Regions from separate parts of the Sanguibacteroides justesenii genome, predicted to be linked through region 2. Evidence: riboswitches for the same ligand, from Rfam matches in the RefSeq annotation. Region 2 holds a riboswitch; each other region holds the start of a gene.
What was found. A riboswitch is a leader RNA that binds a small molecule or an ion and turns the genes downstream of it on or off. The one in region 2 is predicted to bind cobalamin.

Region 1 (5,961 bases), 120 kb from region 2:
TATCGATAATGGTCAGCAGAATTTTATTATCCATCTCATCCAAACCGAATTTATCGATATTCAAAGCTTCAAGAGCATATTGAGTGATCTCATGATCGATAACACCATTTCCTTTTACCATCGCAAAATCGCGTACTCTCCTCAACAGGGCATTCGCGATACGGGGTGTCCCTCGGCTTCTCGAAGCAATCTCTTTCGAAGCCTGGCTTGTTATCTTCACGTTCAGGATAGAAGCGGAACGTTCGATAATTCCCGTCAAAATATCCAGGTCGTAATATTCCAAATGACTGTTAATACCAAAGCGAGCACGCAAAGGGGCCGTCAGTAAACCGCTACGGGTAGTGGCTCCTATCAAGGTAAAAGGATTCAATTGTATTTGTACGGAACGGGCAGCCGGTCCTTTATCGATCATAATATCGATTTTAAAATCCTCCATGGCCGAATAGAGATACTCTTCCACGATAGGGCTCAACCGATGAATCTCGTCAATAAAAAGGACATCGTTCGTTTCCAAATTAGTCAGTAAGCCGGCTAAATCGCCCGGCTTATCCAGCACCGGTCCGGAGGTAATCTTTATTCCTACTCCCAACTCATTGGCAATAATGGCAGATAAAGTTGTCTTTCCCAACCCGGGAGGCCCATGTAATAAGACATGATCCAACGACTCGTCTCTCATTTTGGCCGCCTGTACAAAAATCTCTAAATTATCCACAATCTTTTTTTGTCCCTGGAAATCACGAAAGGTCAAGGGGCGTAACGCCTTCTCCAACTCTTTCTCACTTTCAGGAACATTCCCGCTTCTTATATCAAATCCAGCCATCTATTTTTTTTTACCTGTTTCAAAACCGAATCCCAGCCTAAAAGGATTCGTCGTTTTCTTTTTCGAGTCTCAAATGTATAAAAACTCCATCGCATATACAATGCGGGAAAGAATTAATCACGTTTACGAACAAAAAATGCCTTCAGTAAATCGGCGCATGCTTCGCCCAACACTCCGGCTACCACTTTGGTCTTCGGGTGAAGTATAGGGGGAGTCAGCCTTGCGTATCCCCGGTGCGGGTCCGATGCTCCATACACTAACTCTCCCAACTGAGCCCACGCTAAAGCCCCCCCGCACATAGTACATGGTTCCATCGTCACGTAAAGCGTACAGTCATTTAAATATTTTCCTCCTAACGAAGCGGTTGCCGATGTAATCGCCAACATTTCCGCATGAGCCGTCACATCATTCAATCTCTCGGTTTGATTATGGGCCCTGGCAATAATTTTATCCTTGCAAACAACAATCGCTCCCACGGGGATCTCCCCTTCCGACTGAGCAATATAGGCTTCTTCCAAAGCCTTTTTCATAAAAAATTCATGTTTATCCATCTGATGTATCGTATGAATAGCTAAAGTCTGCATTTTTTTCGAGACCTACAAATTTTCTCTCTCATTTCCCGACAAACCGACTCCCCGATAGCCTTTTCACTTTTTTTCTTTGTTTAAATTCATTTTATACATACCTTTATCATGACAATTACGTAAGAATATATCTAAACATAAATAATATGCAGACGATTGACAATTACAATTTTAAAAACAAAAGGGCGTTAATTCGAGTCGACTTTAACGTACCTATGAATGACAAATTCGAAATTACAGATGATACCCGCATGCGGGCTGCCATTCCAACGATAAAAAAAGTATTGGAAAAAGGAGGTTCTGTTATTCTCATGTCTCATTTGGGACGTCCGAAAAACGGACCGGAGGATAAGTTTTCTTTGAAACACATTCAAAAGCACTTAGAGGAGTTATTGCATACCCCTGTTAAATTCGCGGAAGATTGTGTCGGAGAACAAGCCCAAAAGATGGCAGCCGATTTAAAACCGGGAGAAGTACTTCTATTGGAAAACCTTCGTTTCCACAAAGAGGAAGAAAAAGGGGACAAACAATTTGCCAAAGAACTGGCCTCTTTAGGAGACGTATGGATCAACGACGCCTTCGGAACCGCCCACCGGGCCCATGCCTCTACTGCCGTGATCGCCGAATTTTTCCCGAACGACAAACTTTTCGGTTATGTCATGAAAGGAGAATTAGAAAGCGTGGATAAAGTAATGCACAATCCGACCCGTCCTTTTACAGCCATCATGGGAGGTTCGAAAGTATCCTCTAAAATCGATATCATCATGAATCTGATGGACAAGGTGGATAACCTGATTTTGGGCGGTGGTATGACTTATACTTTTAAAAAAGCATTGGGTGGTCATATCGGAAATTCGATTTGCGAAGAAGATAAACTGGATTTAGCCCTCGATATCCTAAAAATCGCCAAAGAAAAGGGGGTTAATTTAGTGCTTTCCAACCAAACATTAGCCGCCGACGCTTTCAGTCAGGACGCCCACACTCAAATTGTAGACCCCATGAATATCCCGGACGGCTGGGAAGGTTTGGACATCGGCCCGGAAACCCGAAAGGAATTTGCAAAAATCATCGAAAATTCAAAAACCATTCTTTGGAACGGTCCCGTAGGCGTGTTTGAGATCCCCAAATTTGCCGAAGGAACAAAAGCCATCGCCGAAGCCATCGTGAAAGCAACCGAAAAAGGGGCCTTCTCGCTTATCGGCGGAGGAGACTCGGTCGCAGCCATCAACCAATTCGGTTTAGCCGACAAAGTCAGCTACGTCTCTACGGGAGGTGGTGCATTGCTCGAATATATCGAGGGCAAAAAGCTCCCCGGAATCACGGCTATCCGGGAAGAATAATACAGGAAGCACATATACAAAAAGGTATTGTCTTATTTATTCTACAGACAATACCTTTTGTTCTTTTTTAATATGTTGCTTTTTTATATTTTTGCGACATGGAATTAAATTTTAGTATTAAAGAGATTTTTACGGCCTTTATGGTATTGTTTGCCGTGATCGATATCACCGGTTCCGCTCCTATAATCATGAATCTAAATAGTAGCGGGAATAAGGTCAATGCGGAAAAAGCAACCGGAATTTCTTTAGCTATTTTTATCACGTTTCTCTTTGCCGGCGACGCCCTATTAAAACTATTCAATATCGATATCTCTTCCTTCGCCATAGCCGGAGCTTTGGTACTTTTTGTATTAGCGATCGAAATGACTTTTAATATCGAGGTTTTCCGCAATAATGGTCCGGGAGGTTCCGCAACCATCGTTCCCGTGGTCTTTCCTTTGGTTGCGGGAGCTGGAGCTCTCACGACGACCTTATCTCTCCGTGCGGAATGTCATGTCGTTAACATCATCATAGCCATTATTTTAAACATGGCAGTAGTTTATATCGTATTAAAAAACGTCTCTTTGGTGGAACGTTTGATCGGAAAAGGAGGAGTGTACGTATTACGTAAATTTTTCGGTATCATATTATTGGCTATGGCCGTCAAATTATTCACGACCAACTTGACAAGCCTACTTAACTCCTTTTCCTGATTAACCATTGTTATCTTCCCCGGACGATTGTCCGATAATGCTCCCATCTTTCAGTGAATCGACTGTAAGTACATTATTCTACCATACCTATCCATCATTGTAACAGCCTTTATTCAGACAGGCAATATTCCTGTATTTTCGAAATCGAATTTTTAATTGCACATTTTATTTGTTTATTACTAAATACTATCTAATTTTGCACCCGATTAAACAATCGATTTTGGTGTCACCTTTCGTTTTACGGAAGGTGGTGAAAAGGGAATCAGGTGAGAATCCTGAACAGACCCGCTGCTGTAAGCTCCACCGAAATTTTCGAACAATACTCACATCCACTGTTTCGACACGAAATGGGAAGGGCGTTTGAAAACGGAGTAAGTCAGAAGACCTGCCAATATCGTTATAATCTGAAGCTTTCTGGGAGTAGAGCTTGGATATAAACGTGAACATTATCCGATTTATTCTTTACGACAAAAGAGTAACTTCGTTATTTGTACCGCAGGATATTCTCCAGAAGGCTGTTTATTACTTTAATGACAGCTAAAAATGAATTATTCGCATCTTATAGCTCTGAATTTATGGTTGTTGATGACACCGGGAATTTATGCCCAACAGCAGGACACAACTAAAATGTATCATATAAAGGAAGCCGTTGTTTCCGCCAAGCAGATACAAAAAGAGATCATTCCCGTCCAAATTTTATCCGGAGCTACTTTACAAAAATTAAGCGTCCACTCTGTCGCTGATGCTTTACGCTATTTTTCCGGAGTACAAATTAAAGATTACGGGGGAATCGGAGGGTTGAAAACCGTTAATATCCGGAGTATGGGTACTCAACACGTCGGAGTTTTCTATGACGGGATCGAGTTGGGAAATGCCCAAAACGGAATTATCGATTTAGGACGTTTTTCGTTGGACAATATGGAGTCCATTTCATTATACAACGGACAACGAAGCGCCATTTTCCAATCGGCCAAAGACTTCGGTTCAGCCGGATCCATTTATATGGTCTCCAGGATCCCCCGATTCAATCCGGAGAAAAAATACAATGCCAAATTTACCTTTAAGACCGGTTCCTTCGGGTTGGCCAATCCCTCCTTTCTGCTGGAAAACCGACTCGGTAAAAATATCGACGGTTCATTAAGCGCAGAATACATGTATACCAACGGAAAATACAAATTCAGTTACCGGAAGAAAAACGGTTACGATACCACTGAAATACGTAAGAACGGGGATGTATACGCCATTCGAGCAGAATACGGTCTTTTCGGCAAGCTCAAAGAGGGAGAATGGAAAGCAAAAACTTATTTCTATCATTCGGAAAGAGGATATCCCGGAGCCTCGGTACGTGAAGAGCCCGGGAAATTTAAAAATCAGGATCGACAATGGGATTCCAATTTTTTTCTACAAGGCTCCTTTAAAAAGTACTTCAACCGTTACAGCATGCTTATCAACGGCAAATACGCTTACGATTACCTGCATTATCTTTCCGATCCCCGCTTGGACGCTTCTACGATGTATGTAAACAACCACTATCGCCAACAAGAGGTATATCTTTCTTCCGCCAACCTGTTCAACGTTCTTCCCGGATGGAATCTAAATTTATCTGCCGATTTCCAATGGAATAAATTGAATGCAGACCTCGTCGATTTTGTCTATCCTACCCGTTACACGGGCTTAATCGCACTGGCTACGGCTATTAATTTCCAGCGTTTGAACATACAGGCAAGTCTACTGGGTACCTTCGTCAATGATAAAACTCGCGTTACAAATGCAGCTGCAGACAGTAAACAAAAGTATACCCCCACCATTGTCCTTTCCTGGCAACCCTGGGAGGAAAAAGATTTGAATTTCAGGGCATTTTACAAACGAATATTCAGGATGCCCACCCTGAATGATCTGTATTATACCTTTATCGGGAACAAAAATCTGGCTCCGGAATACACGATCCAATACGATTTCGGTATCACCTATGCCCGCCAGTTTACCTCTTCGGCACTAAAAAGTTTAGAAATTCAAGTCGACGGCTACTATAACGAAGTAACCGATAAAATCATCGCCATTCCGACCTCCAACCAATTTCGCTGGACAATGATCAATTTGGGAGAGGTCGAAATTCGAGGAGTGGATGTTGCCTTACAATCGCATTGGAATTTCAAACGTCATTGGTTGCTCGATACCCGAATAAACTATACCTACCAGAAGGCTCAGGATTTCAGTAAACCGGGAAGTCCTTTTTACGGAGATCAGATCCCCTATATTCCCTGGCATGGCGGATCCGCAATCCTGAACGGCAGTTATAAAAGCTGGGATTTGAACTACAGCTTCATCTATACCGGAAAACGTTACGAATCGAGCGCCAATATTCCTGAAAACAAAGCCAAAGAGTGGTATACAAACGACCTTTCGGCTTCCAAGACATTTCTGTGGAAGAAGGCAAAAATCCGATTGACGGCAGAAATCAATAACCTGCTGAATCAACAATACGAGGTCGTGGAGTGTTATCCCATGCCGGGTACCAACGTAAA
Region 2 (5,961 bases):
CATAGAAAACCGAGAAGAAACTTCAGACTGGCTACCGGTTACTTCCACCCTGTCGCCGGAAGAAGTCTGGGTATCCTTAGGCACGTTCACTTTACCGGCTGGAGAATCCCGTGTCGTATTGGACGACCGGGGGGCTTCCGTTACGAATAAAATATTCGGTGAATACCTTCAACTGATAATTGCCGATGCTGTCAAATGGGTACCAGTAAGATAATCAGAAACACTCATACCATACTACGAAACCTAAATCCGAGAACATTCACAACTTGTACAAACAAATAATGTTCCGTGCATCGAAATAGCCATTCCCTGTATACAACCGTATGGCCGTATACAGGGAATGGCTATCATCTAAATTACAATTGACGAATGTCAATTAGAAGATTCGAAAATACATACCTAAAAAGCTGAATAATTTTTTCGTCAAACAGCTCACTTAAAACCCCAAAATCCTATTTAAAACTTATAAGACACAGAAAGTTGATAGTTTCTCGGAGTACCCTGTACCGGACTGGATGATTCGAAATACTCCTTATTAAATATATTATTTACATTACATGCTAACGTAATATGACTCTTTATCGTATAAAATACGCCTCCATCCATCAACCAAAGAGAGGGATAATACAATCGGGAAGCTACATCCCGGAAAATTTTGTCCCGGAAGTTTCCACTCAAATGAAAGGACAAAGCCTTAAATATCCCCGTCGGAACAGTATAATCGGCAAACACATAGAAAGTAGTCCGAGGTACTCCTGTGGTACGCATGTTTTTCCCCGTCTGCTTATATTCGGGGAAAGCACTACTTTCCCGAATGGAGCGTATCCGATAATCCGACAAACATAAAGCCCCCCTCAAAGAAAGAGTAGGTAAAATCCGGGCCGTAACATCCATATCCAGTGTCTTCATATCGGCTCTACCTACCTGCGCATTAACCGTCATCTTAGTCACTTCCACGGTTCCATCCCCTTGCTCTTCTTCCACCTCACGGGTTCCCACGTTCGTAACCATATTGGTACGACGGATGTAAGAGAAATTTACGCTTGCATCCAACCACTCGTTAAAAGTATAACGAACTCCCGTCTCAAAAGAGTAATCCCGTTCGGGTTTGAAAATTTGATCCCCTTCCTTATCCGGATTAATCGAATTTCCGTTTTTATCCAAATAGATATTATTTACACGATATGTCGTCGTATTCGGAGTAAAGGCTGACCCGTGGGCAATATGAATCGATAATTCTGGACGGGGAAAATAAACAGCTCCCACATGCCAGGTAAAAGCTGAGGCATGAAAATTCGCCCATTTTCCCATATCTTTTTTATCGTAATCGAACGATTTCCCGTCGATCGTCGGAAAATTGGCCATCATTCTTCTCTTGTAAAAATCCATACGCCCGGAAGCCATGAATTTCCATTTATCATTCCATTCAAATACATCACGGAAATAGATACCGTTTGTATACCATTTTCTCAAGTAAATGGAAGATACATTCTGTATCCAGTACCCTTGTACAAGTTCCGGATTTTTCACGGACAACATCACATCGGTTCCCGGACCGTAGGTATCTCCGTTATCCCAACCGCAATATTGTCGCATATCAAATAACGACCAATTCCAACCGATAGCATAATGGTGTTTTGTAGAAGCTATTTCCGCATCGCCGGTTAACTCTAATGTGTTGTTATAAGTATCGTGACGCGGGAAAAAACCGCTCGCCCCGAAACGGCGCAAAGAATCTATATCCACATAAGTCGCTTCCCGAACCCCGTTCTTCTCCGTATAATATTTGTAATCCGCTCCTTCAAAGGGAGTTTTCGCACTTTTGTAAGAAAGACTTCCTACTCCGGAAGTCCGGTGATAGCTGTGATCAAAAGCAAAAACCTCCTTCAATTTCAAACCGTTCGTAAAGGTATAAACATAATCAAGTTTTATATTATACCCTTTCCGGCTATGCGAATCATTGGCAAAATCATTATAAACCTGCCCGAAATCGGCTGTTGGATGACGATCTCCCTTACGCATAACCACTTTATCGGTAGCCATATCCACCATATCCCCCGGCATATAAGGAGCAGCCCCCAATTCGACCGTATAATGGTCGTCTTCAAAACCAAAGGCGACATCAACTCTGCTCTTGCCTAAAGTAGCTCCCAATGTCGCTATTCCGGATAAACGCTGAGGAGACATACGACGCCAACCTCCCAAAGTAGCGTAATGCAAGTTAGCCATGTACTCTACCGGTCCGACCAATTTACCGCCGAATCCCAAACTTACCTTCTTTACATCCCACCTCTCATAACTGAAACGGGCATTCGCCAAAAATTCGGGAGAGGCTTTCTTACGCACAATATTGATAACACCTCCCATGGCTCCGTAACCGGCAAGGATGGCTGCAGGTCCGCGAAGCACTTCGATAGACTCCGCCGAAGCAAGATCCCCCAAAGGAAACGTGTTAATACTCTGCCGGTCATCCCGAATACCGTCCACCATTAAAACGGCCGGCATATTGGAGCCTCCGACGTAAAAACGTCTCCACAAACCGCCCTGGTTGCCCAGTCGGACGCCAGGCAGAAAACGAACGGCATCCACCCATTCGGTAATTCCTTTCCGTTCAAGCACTTTTGCAGACAATAGAGATACATTTAACGGAACGAATCTGAGAGGTACATTCAGTCCCATTAATTCCATTCTTTTCTTTTTTCCCAAGACCGTCGCTTCTTCAATATTAAAAATCGAATCCGTGATACTCTTTTTTTTCCTTTTGTCTTTATCTTCGGCCAAAAGAGAGCCGACACACACCAGTAACAATAATGTTAGTACAACAACTTTTTTCATAAAAACTATATATTAATAATGAATAAAGCATTATTAACATAGTTTAAGGGTACATGAGTAAAAAGTATAAATTTATCTTTCTCCTCTCGCTTTTGTTCCCGAAAGCTATGGTTTACGTGCTTTGGCAGGTCTTCTGACTTGTTCCGAATTTTGCCGCCTTCCCGGTTTCAACCAGTGACATTGAAGTACAAAATTCTTTTACAGGAACTTACAGCTGCGGGTACAGTTCCGGATTCACACCGGATTCCCTATTCTGTTTCACCTCAAGAAAAGAGGTATCGCACCAAAACGGCACAAAAGTAATACAAATTTCTTTATTAGAAACACTATTACCATTTTTTATTTCATGATATTTTTCCAGAAATAACATCATTTCAAAAAAAATTGTACATTTGCAGCGTTTTGGTGTTGTGTTATCATTCTAACTAACACACAAGAGGGAAACCGGTCAGAATCCGGTACAGTACCCGCTACTGTGATGCCCGCTTCTTCTGAAAAGAAGATATATGACGGATAAATTCTTACACCACTGTTCCAGCGAATACGAGGGAATGGGAAGGTATCTATCCGGGGCGAGTCAGGAGACCTACCGAAACCAATAGTTAACGCATATGCTCGGGGTTAAGGATAGCGTTACTGAAATGTTTTTCATCAAAAATGAAAGATTTTAACTATCAAGCCGTTATTGAATCGTTATCGAGCGATTCGATAAGAGTTCCGATGAATTCCTGGCGTGAAGTAAGCAACATATTTATAAAACTATAAACTAAAAAGATATGATTAAATTTTTTATTCACGTACACCGGATTCTCGGACTTTTACTCTGTATACTGTGTTTTTTATGGTGCATTTCCGGTATAGTATTGATATACCACTCCTTTCCCCGGGTAGGACCGGACAAAAGACTTCCTCGCCAGGAAGCCCTGGATACCTCTCGTCTACCCGCAATCAACGAGATACGGCAACGTTTACCCCAAAATGTACTCTCGAACAACTTTAATTTAAACAATCCCTTCGGCGAACCGGTTTTCCATTACGGCAGATGGCGTGAAGTAACCGATCTCTACGCCGACAGTACCTATATCCTCCCTTCTCCCATCTATTCCCTTTGCGAGGAGAGAGCCAAATACTGGTGTCCGGATCGTAACATCACCGAGGTCGATACACTCCGCAAATTAGAGGTATGGATTCCTTTCGGACAATTGAAAAAAGACCTGCCTATCTACAAATTCTATTTTGACGGACCGGAACATTACCAACTTTATATCTCTTCCCGTACCGGAAATATCCTACAGTTCTCTTCCCGGGAACAACGCTTTTGGGCCTGGATAGGAGCTATTCCCCATTGGTTATACATCACCTCTATTCGACAGGATATACAAAAATGGGATACTCTTTTGTATTGGAGTTGCTTACTCAGCCTTATCATGTGCATCAGTGGAATCTTTCTCGGAATCCGAGCCTACTGGCTAGCCCGCCGGAAAGGCTTTCTTCATTCTCCCTATACAAAGCCGTGGTTCCGCTGGCATCACATCACCGGTTTCTTTTTCGGTATCTTTATCTGTACTTGGCTATTCAGTGCATGGGCGCCCATATCACCCACCTTTTCCAATTTATTCAACAATAACAAAAAGGCAGGTAACGCGTTCAGAAGCCGTCCTTCCATCGCGGCTGCTCCTCCCATCGAAAAATATAATCTGGATTACCGGAAGGCTATTGCCGAAGTATCGAAAACACATGGTCCTGTAAAAGAGATTACCTGGAGTAATTACAACGATATACCACTTTACAAATTACGGACAGTGGAAAAAGAAATTATTCTGGATGCATCCGCCGACTCGATACGCCCTTTTCAAATCACCGAAGAGACGATCTACGCTGCCGTAAAGAAACTGACGGCCGATACGGTTCACTACACCATCGTCAAAATGGAAGAATACGATAACTATTACATCTCCCGTCGCAGAACTTTACCTCTACCTGTCTATAAAGTAACGTTGGATAATGAATCCGGAGATTGCTATTATTATAATTTGAAATCTTTTCAACCGCAACATTATGATAACAACGGACGTTGGAAACGCTGGGCCTTCCGGGGATTACACCGGTTGGATTTCAAATTTCTAATCGATCGTCCCGTATTATGGACAATCGTCATGTGGGGACTTTTGCTCGGATGTGCCTTTGTCTCCGTGAGCGGGATTGTTTTATCCGTAAAATACATCATCAGATTGGTAAAAAGACGATAGTAACAAAAACTTGAATTTGTTTATTACCTTCGCGGGAAAGAATCAAAGAAGAGATGCCATGATAGAACTCACTCTTACCCGTCATGGGGAAACGTTAGAAAATCAACAACATATTTTGCAAGGGCAACTCCCGGGCACCCTCTCCCCGTTAGGTATTGAACAAGCAAGAAAGTTAGCCGAGAAATTAAAAAATGAAAGAGTGGATGCCGTCGTATGCAGTGATCTGGCCAGAAGCTGGGAGACGGCCGAAGTAATCGCTTCATTTCACGAATTGGAGCCTGAAGCGACCCCCCTGCTCCGGGAAATGGACTGGGGCGTATACACGGGACAACAATTGGACGATGTAAATTGGAGCGATTTACCGGATAGTGTCGAATCGGTAGATGAACTGTTCAACCGGGCTGCCGCTTTCATTCGGTATTTAAAGACATATCACGAGGGAAAACGAATCGTCGCCGTAGGCCACGGAGCCTTTAACCGAGCCATCGCCACTTACCTGCAAGGAAAAAAAGCCATGGAGATGACCGAATTACCAATTATGGAAAATACGGCCTGCATTTTATTTCAGATTTTATAAACAAACATTCCATCGACACTTACAGACATGAAAATATACACCAAAGGAGGAGATAAAGGAACAACAGGAATACACGGGGGAAAACGGGTCGACAAGGACGATCCTCGCATCGAGGCCAACGGAACCCTGGACGAATTGAACTCTTGTATCGGACTTATCCGGGCCCAAATCGGAGAAAGGCACGAGTGGCAGGAGATGCTCCATTTCATTCAAAAATCCCTCATGACCGTTATGTCCCACGTGGCAACTCCTACCGCCTTACGTCCCCAAAATCCGAATCCGCTTCCCGAAGATTTAGAT
Region 3 (5,961 bases), 130 kb from region 2:
TTACCGAGGCTTTTTCATACCCGTAAAAAATCTATCTTTGTAAAATAAACCAAACGAAATCTCCGGAAAACATCGGGTATAACCCGGATAATATCGAATTCATGAAAGAAAGTTTATTTATTCCGTTATTATTGACTTTACTTGCAGGATTGGCAACCGGTATCGGTAGCCTGATCGCTTTTTTCACCCATCACACGAACAAACGTTTTCTCTCCTTTTCGCTGGGACTCTCCGCGGGAGTAATGATATACGTCTCTTTCGTGGAAATCTTCCAACAGGCGGAAACTTCCCTTACGGCCGAGTTAGGTTCAAAATACGGTATGACCATGACGGTCCTCTGCTTCTTCGCGGGAATGTCATTGATCGGTATCATCGATCGTCTGGTACCTTCCTTTGAAAATCCTCACGAAGTTCGTTCCGTAGAAAGTATGGATACCCCTCCCCCCAAGGATACAAAATTGATGCGCATGGGACTGATGACGGCCCTGGCCATCGGCATCCATAACTTCCCGGAAGGTATCGCTACTTTCACGGCTGCAGTGGAAAGCCCGACTTTAGGAATTGCAATAGCCGTCGCTATCGCCATCCACAATATCCCGGAAGGTATTGCCGTTTCTGTTCCTATTTACCATGCAACCGGAGATCGTAAAAAGGCATTTCGTTATTCCCTTCTGTCCGGCCTGGCGGAACCGACCGGTGCTCTTCTGGCTTATTTAGTACTCATGCCCTTTATGTCGCCCGTCCTGATGGGATGTATCTTCGCAGCCGTCGCAGGTATCATGGTCTTTATTTCCATAGATGAATTACTTCCTGCCGCCCGGGAATACGGAGAACACCACATCTCCATCTACGGACTTATCTCCGGAATGGGAATCATGGCTTTAAGTTTAATTTTATTGGCATAACCAAAAAGATATGGAACATACGCACGAACATCACCACCATAGAATCACCAGTCTAAATAAAGCTTTTATCATAGGGATCACGTTAAACACGGCTTTCGTGGTCGTTGAATTCGTTGCGGGATTCTGGTTTAATTCTTTGGGATTACTCTCGGATGCGGGACACAACTTAAGCGATGTCTTCAGTCTTGTATTGGCCATGCTGGCTTTCCGGCTTTCCCGCGTACAAGCCAATACCAAATACACGTACGGCTACAAAAAAAGCACGGTCTTAGCCTCCCTTTTAAATGCCGTCATCCTGTTGATTGCCGTAGGCTTCATCTTGGGAGAAAGCATCAACAAACTATTCCATCCTCAGCCGGTCGACGGAGACGCCGTCGCCTGGGTTGCCGGAGTCGGAGTAGTCATCAACGGGATCACGGCCTGGCTGTTTATGAAAGATAAAGAAAAGGACCTGAACGTAAAAGGAGCTTATCTACATATGGCAGCAGATGCCTTGGTCTCCATCGGTGTTTTGGTCTCCGGATTGATTATCGCCAACACGGGATGGAATATCATCGATCCGCTTATCGGGATCGGAATTGCCGTCATCATCGTTTATTCCACTTGGGGATTGCTGCGAGACAGTATTCGCTTGTCCTTAGACGGGGTTCCCGCCGGAACCGATTACAGACAGGTCGAAAAAACCATTGCCTCTGCCCGCGGGGTAAAAGGATTTCATCATTTGCATATCTGGGCTTTAAGCACGACCGAAACCGCTCTTACCGTACACGTCGTCATCGATGACATGTCCCAAATGGAAACCGTAAAATGCGATTTGAAACATGAATTGGAGCATATCGGCATTATTCATGCCACGTTGGAATTTGAAGCACCGGGATCTCATTGCAAGGATTGCCAAAAAGAATATTCAGACTAAAATGTTTCCCAAAAATGAAAACTTTATTAAATAAATATCATACAAAATTTTCCTATTCATACACACAAACAACTTAATATAAGTTTATTAACAATATATCTCACTTAGAATTATTGTTAAAAACAAAAATTACGATATATCCTATCTTATTTTTATTTACTTTCGTCATGCATTCGGTTCACGTTTGTGATTAATAGGGAATCCGGTGAAAATCCGGGACTATACCCGTAGCTGTAAGCTTTTTTTGTTTTTCGATCAAAAGATCCACTGTCGGGTAACCGATGGGAAGGAGGTCGAAAATAGCGAGTCAGAAGACCTGCCGATTGCGATATATCCGTAACTTTCGGGTGAAAAGCGAGGAGAAGGCTTGCCTATCGGACTATTCTCATTTTACCCAAGGTTATAGTAAATTTATTTATTCATTACTAAAACCTTTAAGAATGAACGAAAACAGCTCTTTTTCAAAAATTGTAAAACGCAACGGGGAGATTTGCGATTTTAAAGCGGAAAAAATCGAACAAGCGATTTTTAAAGCTACGCGAGCAACGGGAAACCCTCATCGTAAAACAGCACGCGAACTCTGCAACAAGGTGATTGAAATTCTAAAAACCGACACCCCGGAAGGAGTCATTCCCCACGTGGAGATCGTACAGGACACGGTTGAACAGGTACTCTTGCAACACGGAGATTTCAATTTATTGAAAATTTATCTGCTTTACCGGAAACAACATGAACAGATCCGGAATTCCAAGGTATTGCTTACCAATATCGAAGTGATGGACGATTACCTGACTTTAAGCGACTGGAAAGTAAAAGAGAGTGCCAATTCGTCCTATTCTCTACAAGGGTTAAACCAACATATCTCCACCCAGATCACGTCCAATTACTGGTTAAACAATCTCTATCCGGAGAGAATATCCGAAGCTCACAAAAGCGGGGCCCTTCATATTCACGATCTCGGATTTTTAAGCGTGTATTGTGTCGGATGGGATCTGAAAGACTTACTAACAGTCGGTTTCAGGGGAGTTGAGGGAAAAGCCCAAAGTAAACCGGCCAAACATTTCCGGACAGCTTTAGGACAAATTGTCAACTTTTTCTATACCATGCAGGGAGAAGCCGCCGGGGCTCAGGCCTTCTCCAATTTCGATACCTTCCTGGCCCCTTATATCCGCTACGATCAATTGGATTACAAACAGATAAAACAATGCTTACAGGAGTTTCTGTTTAACTTAAACGTACCGACACGAGTCGGCTTCCAAACCCCTTTTACCAACATTACCATGGACCTAACTGTTCCGGATTTCTTAAAAAACGAACCGATTGTTCACGGCGGAGAAATCAAGGAAGAAGTATACGGCGACTTCCAAGCGGAGGTCACTTTACTGAATAAAGCATTTGCCGAAGTAATGTACGAAGGTGATGCTTCCGGCAGTCTCTTCTCCTTCCCTATCCCGACCTACAATATCACTCCGGATTTTGATTGGAACAATCCCGAATACGAAGGGATATGGGAGATGACGGCCAAATACGGGATTCCCTATTTTTCCAATTTCGTGAATTCCGATATGAAACCGGACGATGTCCGCAGCATGTGCTGCCGTTTACGCTTGGATAAACGGGAATTGATGAAACGGGGAGGAGGACTGTTTGCTGCCAACCCGCTTACCGGGTCCGTGGGTGTCGTTACTATCAATCTGCCCCGTTTAGGTTATGAATCCGTATCGGAAGAAAACTTTTATCAACGTCTACGTTATTTGATGGAAATCGCTAAAGATAGCCTGGAGATCAAACGAAAAGTCATTGAACGTTATACCGAAAAAGGACTTTATCCCTACTCCAAATACTACCTCAGACACGTACACGAACGTTACGACTGTTTCTGGAAAAACCATTTCTCTACCATCGGGATAAACGGAATGAACGAATGCTGCCTCAACTTCTTAGGAGTACCTATCACCCATTCGGACGGAATAGAATTCGCTCAAAAAACAATGCTTTTCATGCGGGACATTTTAACCGAATTTCAGGAGGAGACCGGCAACATCTATAATTTGGAAGCCACTCCGGCAGAAAGTACCTCCTATCGTTTTGCTTTACTGGACACGGCCGCATATCCGGACATTATCGTGGCCAACCGGAAAGAATTCGAAAAAGGAGCACAACCTTATTACACGAATTCCACCCATTTACCGGTACATTTTACGGAAGACCTGTACGAAGCACTCGAACAACAGGATCAGCTTCAAACCCTTTATACCGGAGGAACCGTCTTCCACGTTTTTACCGGGGAACACCGGACTTCCGCCCAAGCCGCTAAAAACATGATACGGAAAGTAACTTCCGCATTCCGGTTACCCTATATCACGCTCTCGCCTTCCTTCAGCATATGTCCCTCCCACGGTTACATAGCCGGAGAACATTTTACCTGCCCCCAATGCGGAGCGAAGTCGGAAGTATACAGCAGGATCGTCGGCTACATGCGTCCAGTGAGTCAATGGAACAACGGAAAACGGGCCGAGTTTGACGACCGGAAACATTTTGACAACAGTATCACGGAAGAAATTGCGATATGCGAATCGGAGGATTGATTAAACAGAGCCTGATCGATTGGGAAGGGAGAGTGACCGCCGTTATATTTACCCAGGGATGCAATTTCCGGTGCGGTTATTGTCACAATCCCTCCCTTGTCCTACCGGAACTTTTTACGAATAATCAAAAATGGACGGAAGCGGAACTATTTTCGTTTCTGTCCAAACGCCGACAATGGTTGGACGGAGTTGTTATCTCCGGAGGCGAACCAACCCTTCAACCTGACCTTATTCTTTTTGTCCAAAAAATAAAAAAGTTAGGGTTCGACATAAAATTGGACACGAACGGGAGCAATCCCGACCTTCTCCGAGAACTTATTGCCGGGAAACGGATCGACGCAATTGCCATGGACATAAAATCCGCGTTAAACCTAACTGCCTACCGGAAAATAAGCCCCAATATAAGTTCCGAATTGCTGGACAAAATAAAAGAGTCTATTCGTATCATTCGGGCTTCAGGTATAGAGTATCTTTTTCGGACAACCGTTATTCCGGGTTTACAAACGGAAAAGGAACTGGAAAATGTAAAAAAGGAGTTCGAAAAAGATCCTTTTCTTTTACAGGAGTTCCGGAATGGGGATATCTTAAAAAATTACTTATTGCAATTGAATTCCTAACTTCCGGAAGTTCTTGTGCAATCCAAAAAGCACCAGAATATCTCTTCTTTCAAGTATCAGATCACTTGGCAGCTCGGGAAGAACCGTAGGCTTATCCTCTTTTTCCTGCAAACGTTTCAGGGTTATCAATTTCAAACCGAACTCCCGCTCGAAATCCACATCGCCTAATTTACGACCGACGAATCCGGCAGGAACTTCCCATTCGATAATCACGTGATCGGTATCGACCACGTAAGAATCGATGGTCGTTGCCAACTCTACCTTCAGGGCAAAAAAATCGGCATATTCCCACTCCGGATTGATAATCTCCGTAATACCCATCGTCTCCATAATCGTTTTGTGAACCTCCGACATGGCTCTGGCAACGATACGCTTGACTGCAAATTGTTTCAACAGGGCAAGTACGTACAAAGAGGTACCGAAATCCTTACCGATGACCACAAACACGATATCCACATCTTTCAAAGGTAGAGATCCCAAAGCCTGTTCGCTCCGGACGTCCAAGGCAATGGTCGTCGTAATGCTGTCCTTGTACTGATTGATTTTATTCAAATCGTTGTCAACTCCGATCACCTCATGTCCCAAAGCCGTCAAACGCTGTGACAAAGCCAGTCCAAAATGTCCTAAACCGATAACAATGCACTTCATATCATTCAAACATTAACTTCATTCATACTTATAATATCACCGTATCGTCCGCATACCTGTACAACTTCTCCTGCCGCTGCTTGACAACACCCGATAACAACGTGATCAATCCTACCCGCCCCACGAACATCGTGAGACTAATGATTATTTTTCCCGCATCACTCATAGCCGGGGTAAAATTCAACGAAAGCCCTACCGTTCCCAAAGCAGAAAAAACTTCAAATACGATTTGAACGAACCTCCCCTGAGGTTCCAGTATCGAAAGCAGCATAACGGCCAAAGCCGTC

Region 1: another riboswitch for cobalamin. It lies ahead of DMB45_RS04545 (TonB-dependent receptor); the one in region 2 lies ahead of DMB45_RS05060 (TonB-dependent receptor).
Region 3: another riboswitch for cobalamin. It lies ahead of DMB45_RS04495 (ribonucleoside triphosphate reductase); the one in region 2 lies ahead of DMB45_RS05060 (TonB-dependent receptor).

Annotation. Positions count from the first base shown of each region.
Region 1 covers NZ_QJPL01000002.1:372,409-378,369, reverse strand. The annotation lists gene ruvB (Holliday junction branch migration DNA helicase RuvB) at 1-820, opposite strand, end outside; gene DMB45_RS04560 (nucleoside deaminase) at 934-1,371, opposite strand; gene DMB45_RS04555 (phosphoglycerate kinase) at 1,551-2,744, shown strand; gene DMB45_RS04550 (MarC family protein) at 2,843-3,436, shown strand; cobalamin riboswitch at 3,641-3,843, shown strand; gene DMB45_RS04545 (TonB-dependent receptor) at 4,022-5,961, shown strand, end outside.
Region 2 covers NZ_QJPL01000002.1:487,618-493,578, reverse strand. The annotation lists gene DMB45_RS05065 (hypothetical protein) at 1-214, shown strand, start outside; gene DMB45_RS05060 (TonB-dependent receptor) at 457-2,835, opposite strand; cobalamin riboswitch at 2,942-3,138, opposite strand; cobalamin riboswitch at 3,222-3,443, shown strand; gene DMB45_RS05055 (PepSY domain-containing protein) at 3,612-5,084, shown strand; gene DMB45_RS05050 (histidine phosphatase family protein) at 5,143-5,661, shown strand; gene DMB45_RS05045 (cob(I)yrinic acid a,c-diamide adenosyltransferase) at 5,689-5,961, shown strand, end outside.
Region 3 covers NZ_QJPL01000002.1:356,161-362,121, reverse strand. The annotation lists gene zupT (zinc transporter ZupT) at 102-905, shown strand; gene DMB45_RS04500 (cation diffusion facilitator family transporter) at 916-1,821, shown strand; cobalamin riboswitch at 1,979-2,159, shown strand; gene DMB45_RS04495 (ribonucleoside triphosphate reductase) at 2,262-4,409, shown strand; gene DMB45_RS04490 (anaerobic ribonucleoside-triphosphate reductase activating protein) at 4,391-5,026, shown strand; gene DMB45_RS04485 (potassium channel family protein) at 5,006-5,674, opposite strand; gene DMB45_RS04480 (TrkH family potassium uptake protein) at 5,703-5,961, opposite strand, start outside.